3 regions of the Thalassotalea sp. PLHSN55 genome follow, and region 2 is predicted to be linked to each of the others. Evidence: riboswitches for the same ligand, from Rfam matches in the RefSeq annotation. Region 2 holds a riboswitch; each other region holds the start of a gene.
The links. A riboswitch is a leader RNA that binds a small molecule or an ion and turns the genes downstream of it on or off. The one in region 2 is predicted to bind cobalamin.

Region 1: another riboswitch for cobalamin. It lies ahead of cobO (cob(I)yrinic acid a,c-diamide adenosyltransferase); the one in region 2 lies ahead of ACRRSQ_RS04680 (TonB-dependent receptor domain-containing protein).
Region 3: another riboswitch for cobalamin. It lies ahead of ACRRSQ_RS05325 (hypothetical protein); the one in region 2 lies ahead of ACRRSQ_RS04680 (TonB-dependent receptor domain-containing protein).

The regions. Positions count from the first base shown of each region.
Region 1 is NZ_JBPDIH010000007.1:251,307-254,466, forward strand. Features, by position in the region: gene ACRRSQ_RS15160 (YeiH family protein) at 1-902, shown strand, start outside; gene cobO (cob(I)yrinic acid a,c-diamide adenosyltransferase) at 969-1,580, opposite strand; adenosylcobalamin-variant (AdoCbl-variant) riboswitch at 1,726-1,805, opposite strand; gene ACRRSQ_RS15170 (M13 family metallopeptidase) at 1,940-3,160, opposite strand, start outside.
Region 2 is NZ_JBPDIH010000002.1:347,715-350,874, reverse strand. Features, by position in the region: gene ACRRSQ_RS04690 (cobyric acid synthase) at 1-668, shown strand, start outside; gene ACRRSQ_RS04685 (cobalamin-binding protein) at 665-1,525, shown strand; cobalamin riboswitch at 1,552-1,685, shown strand; gene ACRRSQ_RS04680 (TonB-dependent receptor domain-containing protein) at 1,743-3,160, shown strand, end outside.
Region 3 is NZ_JBPDIH010000002.1:500,994-504,153, forward strand. Features, by position in the region: gene ACRRSQ_RS05320 (cobyrinate a,c-diamide synthase) at 1-1,170, opposite strand, end outside; gene ACRRSQ_RS05325 (hypothetical protein) at 1,230-1,841, opposite strand; gene ACRRSQ_RS05330 (hypothetical protein) at 1,968-2,147, opposite strand; cobalamin riboswitch at 2,106-2,349, opposite strand; gene ACRRSQ_RS05335 (3-keto-disaccharide hydrolase) at 2,466-3,160, opposite strand, start outside.

The DNA.
Region 1 (3,160 bases), on a different contig from region 2:
ATCAAGCACCTGTTATGCTACTGGCACTGCTGCTTGGCTTGGCATTGCATTTTTTATTTCACTCGCCAAAGCTACAATCGGGTATTGCATTTTGTTCAACCGCGCTGCTGAGAATGGCAGTGGCTTTAGTGGGAGTGCGAATAGCCTTTGCTGATGTCATGTCTTTAGGCTTTGAAGCACCATTGTTGATTATTGCATCTATGATAGTTTCTATGGGCTTTGCGGTTGTGCTTGCTCGATTATTGTCATTACCGACCTCGTTTGGTGTGTTATCGGGTGGCGCAGTGGCAATATGTGGCGTATCTGCGGCAGCGGCTATATCAACGGTATTGCCTAAAAACGCGCAGTTTGAAAAGTTTTTTGCATTAACCGTTGTCAGTATTACCGCGCTCGGCACGATGGCGATGATTTTTTACCCGATTGTGGTAACTACGCTAGGTTTATCAGATCAACTTGCAGGCGTATTTCTTGGCGGCGCTATTCACGATGTTGCCCAAGTTGCAGGTGCCGGTTATTCGGTTTCAGAAACCACTGGCGATATTGCGATGTATATTAAGCTAATGCGTGTTGCTTTATTATTGCCGATTGTGATGATCATTTTTTGGCTATTCAAAGGGCAAGGACAAAGTAGCAAGAAAGGCGTTAGCAGCTTTATACCAAGCTTTTTAGTGGTGTTTTTTGTCTTGGCGTTAGTGAATAATTTAGGACTGTTACCAACCGCTTTGGTTGATGTGATTAAAATATTATCTCAATGGTTTCTTGTCATTGCTATGGTCGCAATAGGTATTAAAACCTCGTTAGCTCAAGTGCTGTCGGTTGGCTGGAAACCGATATTTTTACTGACCTGCGAAACGCTATTTTTTGCGGTGTTGATCATCTTGGGCGTTTTGTATTGCTTATAGACAAGACAATCATAGTTTCAGAAAAAGTCGAACCTTAAGGTGTGTAACGTTCGACTTTTCAGTTAGTTACCAATCAATGCCTTTTTGCGCTTTAATGCCAGCATTAAAGGCGTGGCGCGTTGGTTGAACTTCGCTGATGGTGTCGGCAATATCAAGTAATGAACGATGACAAGCACGCCCCGTTACAACCACATGCTGGTTAACTGGGCGATTAGTTATTGCGTCTAGCACGTCGTCTAAATCTAGATATTTGTACGACAACATGTAAGTCAGTTCATCTAATAAAACCAGATCAATGCTATCGTCGGCTAACATTTTCTTAGCTTCAGCCCAAACCGCGGTTGCAGCAGCAATATCTTTACTTTTATCTTGGGTATTCCAAGTAAAGCCGGTATTCATTACGTGAAAAGTTACGCCATTTTTTTCTAATAAGTTACGTTCGCCGCTATCCCACTGGCCTTTAATAAATTGCGCAACGCCAGCGGTTAAACCGTGGCCAACCGCACGAGTTACTGTACCAAAACCCGACGTTGACTTGCCTTTACCGTTACCAGTAATAACAATAAGTATGCCGCGTTCTTCGGTTGCTGAGTCAACTTTTGCATCAATTTTGTCTTTGAGCTTTTGCATGCGTTGTTGGTGCTTTTCTTCACTAGAAAGAGATTTTTTGTCTGTCATAAGAGGAGCCTTAATATTTTAAGGATACCAATGTAGGAGCGAAAGTAGTGCGCTGGACCATTTTGATTCAGACACTCTTCGTGTTTTCCCGCACGAATATCTATTTAATCTAATTGTTTTTTAGCTTAGTCATTTAGCTTAGCTTTTGGCGGCAGGTACTCTGGCTTTACAGTTGCGGGAACAGCAATGGACTTTCACCATTTTCCCCTGCGAGTCAATCACCGAATTCTTTAACGGCAATTAAACTGCACCAGTTTACCTTGTCGTTAATAGCAGCGCAAAACAATAAAAATTGTTTGATAAAAAAGGGCCTGTTGGCCCTTTTTACATTGCGATTAACGATAAAACCTAGTGCTTAATTACCAAATTTTTACGCGTTTCTCAGGGGCAATATACATGGCATCACCTTCTTTTACGTCAAAGGCTTGGTAGAATTCATTCATGTTTGATAAAGAACCTAAGGCTCTAAATTCACCCGGTGAATGTGGGTCAGTTGCCACGCGGTTGCGCATCGCCTTCTCTACAAATTTTGAACGCCAGATTTGCGCGTAACCCATAAAGAAACGTTGATCGCCAGTTAAACCGTCGATAATTGGTGCTTCTTGACCATTTAAAGAGGCTTTATAGGCTTTATATGCGATAGTAACACCTGATAAATCACCAATGTTTTCGCCTAAGGTTAGCTCACCATTAACATGTAAACCTTCAAATACTTCGTAACCCGCGTATTGCTCAACAAGTATTTGGGTGCGCTTAGCAAATTCTGCTAAGTCTTGCTCTGTCCACCAATTTCTTAGGTTGCCGTCGGCATCGTACTTACTGCCTTGGTCATCAAAACCGTGGCCCATTTCATGGCCAATTACCGCGCCAATGCCGCCGTAATTTACTGCGTCATCTGCTGCCATATTGAAAAATGGTGGTTGTAATATTGCTGCAGGAAATACAATTTCATTCACGGTTGGGTTGTAATAAGCATTAACGGTTTGTGGTGTCATACCCCATTCCCAATCTTGAATTGGACCACCTAATTTTTCAACTTCTTTGTGATGACCCACCATGCCAGAGCGGACAATGTTGCCAACTAAATCATCTGCTGAAATCGTTAATTTTGAGTAATCCTGCCACTTATCTGGGTAACCAATTTTAGGAGTAAATGCCGCTAATTTCACATGCGCTGCAGCTTTGGTGTCTGTGCCCATCCACTCAAGCTCGTCAATGCTTGCGCCATAAGCGCTACGCAAATTTTCCACCAACTGACTCATGCGAGTTTTCGCTTCAGGTTTAAAATGACGACCTACGTAGATTTTCCCAATAACTTCACCTAGGTTATTATTAACAACACTTACACCGCGCTTCCATTGTGGGCGTTGCTCTTGGCGACCATTGAGCTGTTTTGAATAGAAATCAAAATTCTCATTATCAATTTCTTCAGTTAAATAAACCGCATAGGCACTTAAGGTATGAAACGTTAAGTAAGTTTGCCAGTCAGCTAAAGAAGATTTAGCGAAAACTTTACCAAAACCTTCAATGAAATCAGGTTGGTTAATAATAATGTCTTTTTGCTTAGCCACGCCTTGAGC
Region 2 (3,160 bases):
CCGGCAGCAAAAATGTTATTGAGGATTTAGCCTTTGTTAAAGCCCAAGGATGGCAAGAGCAAATTCAGCGCCATTTACGTTACGGCGGCAAAGTACTTGGTATTTGTGGTGGCTATCAAATGTTGGGCAATAAAATTTTCGACCCTTTAGGTATTGAGTCGAGTTCAACGCAGGCAAAAGTGGGGGTTGATGGTTTAGGCTTTTTAGATATCACTACCGTGTTAAGCGCGGATAAAACCTTAACAAAGGCGCATGCCACCATGACCGTAGCCGGCAAATCATGTCAGGTGAAAGGTTATGAAATTCATTGTGGACGTTCTTCAGGTGCTGCATTAGCTTCGCCACTGCTGAGCGAGCTTCAATTAAGTGTCGACACTGCATGTGACGCGGATAACTTAACGACCGATGGTGTTGTATCGCAAGACGGGCAAATTATTGGAACTTATTTGCATGGACTGTTTGATAGCCGCGAAGCTACTGAGCTTATTTTACATTGGGTAGATAAAGATAATGGCATAACCGAGCATATTGACCTTGATGAACATCGTGAAATTCAGCTTGAGCGTTTAGCCAGTGTTTGTCAGCAATACCTTGATATTGAAAAAATTACCGAAGTGATTCAACAAGGTACATTAAATAAGTCACTATTAAAAAAGGCACCGATATGAATAAAGTTTTTAACTCGATAGTGTTTACCGCGTTATTGTTGGTGAGTCAGGTTGCTAGTGTTCACGCAGGTGATAATGACAGTGATGAGCAAAAGCAAAATATGCGCATTATTGCCATGGCGCCTCATATTGTTGAAATGCTGTTTGATATTGGCGCAGGCAAACAAATAGTTGGCGCAGTTGAGTATTCAGACTTTCCCGAGGAGGCGCTGAGTATTGAACGTGTTGGTGGTTACCATGGCGTAAAAATGGAAAAAATATTGGCGCTAAAACCTGATTTAGTGATTGCTTGGACGACAGGTAATCAGCAAAGCGATATTGAACAAATGCAGCGTTTAGGCTTAAACGTGGTTTTTAGCCACCCTAAAAATGTAGCAGATGTCGCCAAAGAAATACGCTATTTTGGCGAGTTAACCGCGCGTGAAGAGCAAGCAAAAAAAGTCGCGCAGCACTTTGAGCAAAAGTTACAGCAAATTCGCACCAGCCAAGTCGGAAAAAGCTCAACTAAGGTTTTTTACCAATTGTGGCCTGAACCTATGATGACAATTAACGACGACACCTGGTTGAGTCAGCTGCTTGGTATTTGTCAGGGGGATAATGTTTTTGGTGAAAATCCAACGCAATATCCAAAAGTGGGTATTGAAAACGTCATTGTTGCTCAACCAGAGATCATTATTATTCCAGACGAAAAATCGAAAAAAGTGCAACCTGTGGTTAATTGGCAACAATGGCCTGAAATTCCAGCCGTGAAAAATAATCATTTTGTTCACGTCAATGCAGATTTGCTGCATAGATTTAGTACACGGTTATTATCGGGTGTTGAAGATATGTGTGAAAAAATTGATGCGCATCGCTAAAAGCTAATAGAGAGTGCATTAAAACGTAACGAGCAGAAATACTCTGCTTTTATTTGGCGAGCTTTAGGGGAAAGCAATGAAAATTTGCTACTGCCCCCGCAACGGTAATTGCTTGATCGAGAGCATAAGTCCGACAGCCTACAGCTTGCTTCATTATCGCCAGTGTTTAATTTCTGGTGATCAATAAAGTGCGGAGGGCACTTTAAGACGAGGTAATATGACAACTAAACAATTAGTACAAACTAAAAAAATGAAAAAATCGCCAATTTATTTGGCATTAACAAGTGTAGTATTTTCAAGTGCAGCATTAGCTGCTCCAACGCCTACAGACGATATGGAAAATATTGTGGTAACGGCAAACCGTACGCAACAAGATAAATTCTTGTCGTTATCGGCAACTGAGGTTATTTCTCAGCAAGATATTGAGTTTATTCAACCACAAAATATTACTGATTTATTAGAAACTATTGCTGGTATTAGTGTGGTCAGCCAAGGCGGCGCTGGGCAAGCTAGCTCAGTATTTATGCGCGGAACTAACAGTGATCATACCTTGGTATTAGTTGATGGCGTGCGTGTCGGCTCTGCAACTTTAGGCACAACTAACTTTGCTGCGATGTCTATTGGTTTAATTGAGCGTATTGAGATTGTTAAAGGGCCGCGTGCAGCGCTTTGGGGTTCTGATGCAATTGGCGGTGTTATTCAAATATTTACCAAGCAACTTACCTCAGGTGAAGGTTATGTCTCGGCGGGTACGGGAAGCCATGGCTTTTGGAAAACAGAAGGAGCAGTAGGTTTAGGCAACGAGCAACACTCATTGACCTTATCAGCTTCAATGGAAGAAAGTGACGGTTTTACCGCGAATACTTATGAAGATGATGATGATGGTTACGACCGTCGTTCAGTTGGTTTAGTGGGTAAAAGCCAAGTATCTGAAGAATTATCGTTTCAGTTAGTCTCTCGCTATGAAGAAGGTGGTTCAGAGTACGATCCTAAATGGGGTGGCGCTAATGAACAAGACTATGAAAACTACTCGATAAAAGTAGGCAGCCAATACCAAGTTGAAAATTTCTTCACCGAAGTATCTTTATCAACTAGCCAAGACGAAGGCGCTAACTTCATTTCAGGCCAAAAAGACGATGCTGCTTTTATTGCTACTGAACGTGACCAATTTTCATTAGTGAGTCAGTATAGCTTTAGCGATGCTTCTAGCTTAACCGCGGGTTTTGATTGGTATGATGAGCAAGTCTCTGGTAACAACAGCAGCTGGGACAAAGACGAGCGCATTACGCGTGCGGCATTTGTACAAGCACGCCATCAAATGGCACAATTTTTATTTGAAGGTGCGGTACGTCGTGATGAAGTATCTGGCTTAAGTGGTGAGAATACTTATAACGTGTCATTTGGCTATCAAGTCGATGAAAATTTATTAGTGAGTTTAAACCGAGGTACTGGCTTTAAAGCGCCAACATTTAACGATTTATATTGGCCTGGTCAAGGTAACCCAGATTTATTACCTGAAAGCATTGAAAGTACTGAATTTTTAGTTAAAAACCAGTTTGAAAATGGCGCTTTTGAATTTGCGGTTTACAACTCTGATGTAGAAAACTTAATTGCGTGGGCGCCTGATGCCAGCGG
Region 3 (3,160 bases), 150 kb from region 2:
TTGGCATAACATCGATAAGTTAACCCACTGCGAGCCAATCGCAGCCAGCTTTTTCTGCATAACCGCTTTACCCGGTAGTAAGCCGAGCATAGGGAATTTTTGCCCAGATAAGTCAGTAAGTTGCTCTAGCAGATATAACATGCCGCCACATTCAGCAATTATTGGTTTTTGACTATTAGCAAAGCTTTGAACGCTATTGATAAAACTGACATTAGTTTTTAGTTTTTCCGCGTACAATTCTGGGTAACCACCGGGGATATATAAAATATCACCATCAGGTAAGTGCTTATCGGTTAGTGCAGAGCAGTAAATAATGTCTGCGCCTGCTTGCTTTAAAAAGGCGATATTCGCGGCATAAATAAAGCTAAAGGCAGCGTCGCGAATAATAATAATGCGAGTACCTGACAATGCCTGCTCATTGCCTTGTAGCTGTGCGGTTTGTTGTGCGCTAAAAAACTCGACTTTTTCCGGTAAATTAACCAGTTTAGTATTGGCGATGTAGCTAGCCGCTTGATCAAGTTGGCTATCAATATCCGCCAATTCTTGTGCCTGTACTAAACCTAAATGACGCTCCGGCAAAGTAATGCTATCGTCTTTTGGCATGCGGCCGTAATACGTAAATTCATCAGGTAAACTATTACTGAGTAACTCGCCATGTCGGTCGCTATTAACACGATTGGCAAGCACCCCAGAAAAAGGCATGTTTTCACGAAACTTGGCTAAACCAAAGGTAACCGCGGCAAAGGTTTGCGCCATGGCTTTGGCGTCAATCACGCCCAGTACGGGAATATTAAAATACTCGGCTAAATCTGCGCTACTTGGCGTGCCGTCAAATAGCCCCATGACTCCTTCAATTAAGATCAGATCTGACTCTTGTGCCGCACGATATAGCAGCTCTTGGCAACCCTGCTCGCCGACTAACCAAAGATCTAATTGATATACTAGCTCTTCACTGGCTTGCCTGAGGATCATAGGATCAATAAAGTCTGGCCCGACTTTAAATACCGTGACCTTGCGCCCTAAATTACGGTGATAGCGCGCGAGTGCAGCAGTTACGGTGGTTTTGCCTGAGCCTGAATGCGGCGCTGCAACAATGAGTGCAGAACACTTTACGCCGCTACCTGCTTGCTGCTGCGGTCGATGCCTAAAGGCTTTATTTTCTATAGCCACTGATAAACTCCTTCAATGAAAATACCTTGCTCGATAATGTAAAAATCAACTTCAGCAAACTAATGTTTATGTTTAACATTGGCGGCGTTATTGATGGTTTTGTCAGCAAAGAAATGGCTCAGGTTAAAGTCAATCACCACCGCTGACAGCACATAAAAGGTCGGGTTAACAATATATTTGAAAAAGTACTTATCAACACGCGCTGAATATTCAGCCCAAGACAGTTCAGGGAACTTGCCAGAGAATGCGTAATAACTACCATTTGAGATAAAAAAGGCGATTGAGCTTGCCGCAAATAACGCAAAGGCAACTTGCAGCACATTTATTTGCCGGCCCTTTTGCTGCCAGTTGGGGCGAGCATAAAAACCTGCCGCAAACATCACACCATAGCTTAAGACCAATGCCGGATACGAGGTGGTAATGCAGTCACCAAACTGACCACGGTAATACGATGACGCCATATCGATAGTCACGCTAAGCAGATAAAAAAACCAAAAGGCTTTCATATTACGTAAATACATACCCGCCAAGAAAAAAATAGCAATTGAAGCGCTCGGCAAATGATTCAAACTGGCAAAGTGATGCGTACGAGTTGCCAGCATAAGCAAAGTTAATACGGCAAAAATGGCAAAGACCAAACGAATGGGTAAATTTGAGGTGGCTGATTTCATAACAATACCGCTATTTAACAAACAATTAATAGTAACGGTGGTGGAAATCAAAGTAGGTAAACGAGTTAAGACATGCTGCCAATGAAAATAACGTTCACAATGATAAAACGCGACAATGCACCTTTATCAATGCGCTTTTATGATTTCATTTTCAGGCAGTAAGACAAACCGTGTACTTTTCTCTGAATAACCGCCCACCGCAGTTGTCGAGTAATATTTATCAATAGCAGCTAACGATATTCGAATGGCGTTAAACTTTGCGCTAAAAATAAATATGATCAGGCCGGTCTCCGGACTCCTGTTCATCGCATCTGCAACACCTTCCCATATTTATCATCAAAGCCTGTTGGCTAAGCGATTTTATACAGTGGTTTTGTTGCTGCTCACAGTTACCGTTGCGGGGGCAGTACTGGCATTTCACCAGTTTCACGTTTCATCTTAAAGCGTTATTTTTCTGATAATTTTTATCTGTAAAATAACACAAGACACCTAAATCAAGGCAGATCTTACGGCATGCATCTAGGTTATTCAACCGCTATGCAAATTTATAAAACCAGCTTTTACAAAAACAAATAATTATTGATATCTACTAAGGCGAGCTAAAAACATTCCGGTCGTTCAACCTTACAATTCCCTCAGCCAAATATTTCTAAAGCTAATTTCACCATTGTGATCTTGCAGCAATATAGGTTTACAGCCATGTGCGTTGAAGTATTTTGCTTTACCAACATACATAGTTGTGCCTTCTATTTCAAAGTGGTCTTGTATTAATACGCCATTATGTAACACGGTAATATGTGCGGGTTTAGTAAGGACACCAGCGTTATCAAATTGAGGTGCGCGGAAAATAATGTCAAACGTATTCCATTTACCACTCGGCGATAAAGCATCAACCAAAGGCGCTGCTTGCTTATAAATTGAACCGGCCTGACCATTTACGTAAATTTTATTGTTATATGTATCAAGAATCTGGACCTCATAACGCTCTTGTATTTTAATACCGCTATTAGCATGAAGAGGTGCATCTTTACGGCGTTCACTCACGATAGGCGCACGCCATTCTAAGTGTAATTGCATATCACAAAAGCTCTGCTTAGTAACAATAGAGCCTGTTTTGGGTTTCACCGTTAAACGGTCGTTTTCGTAAATCCAATTAACCGGCTTTCCATTAGTATGCTGCCAATATTTTTCTACGTCACTTGCTTGTTGTAGTAAAGGAATTGCGTCTGACGGAATTGGGGTTACTTGTACTTTTTTAGGTACTGGATGCCAAATCTCAGTTAATTTAGGATCTACTTTATTCCCATATGTTGCTGTCG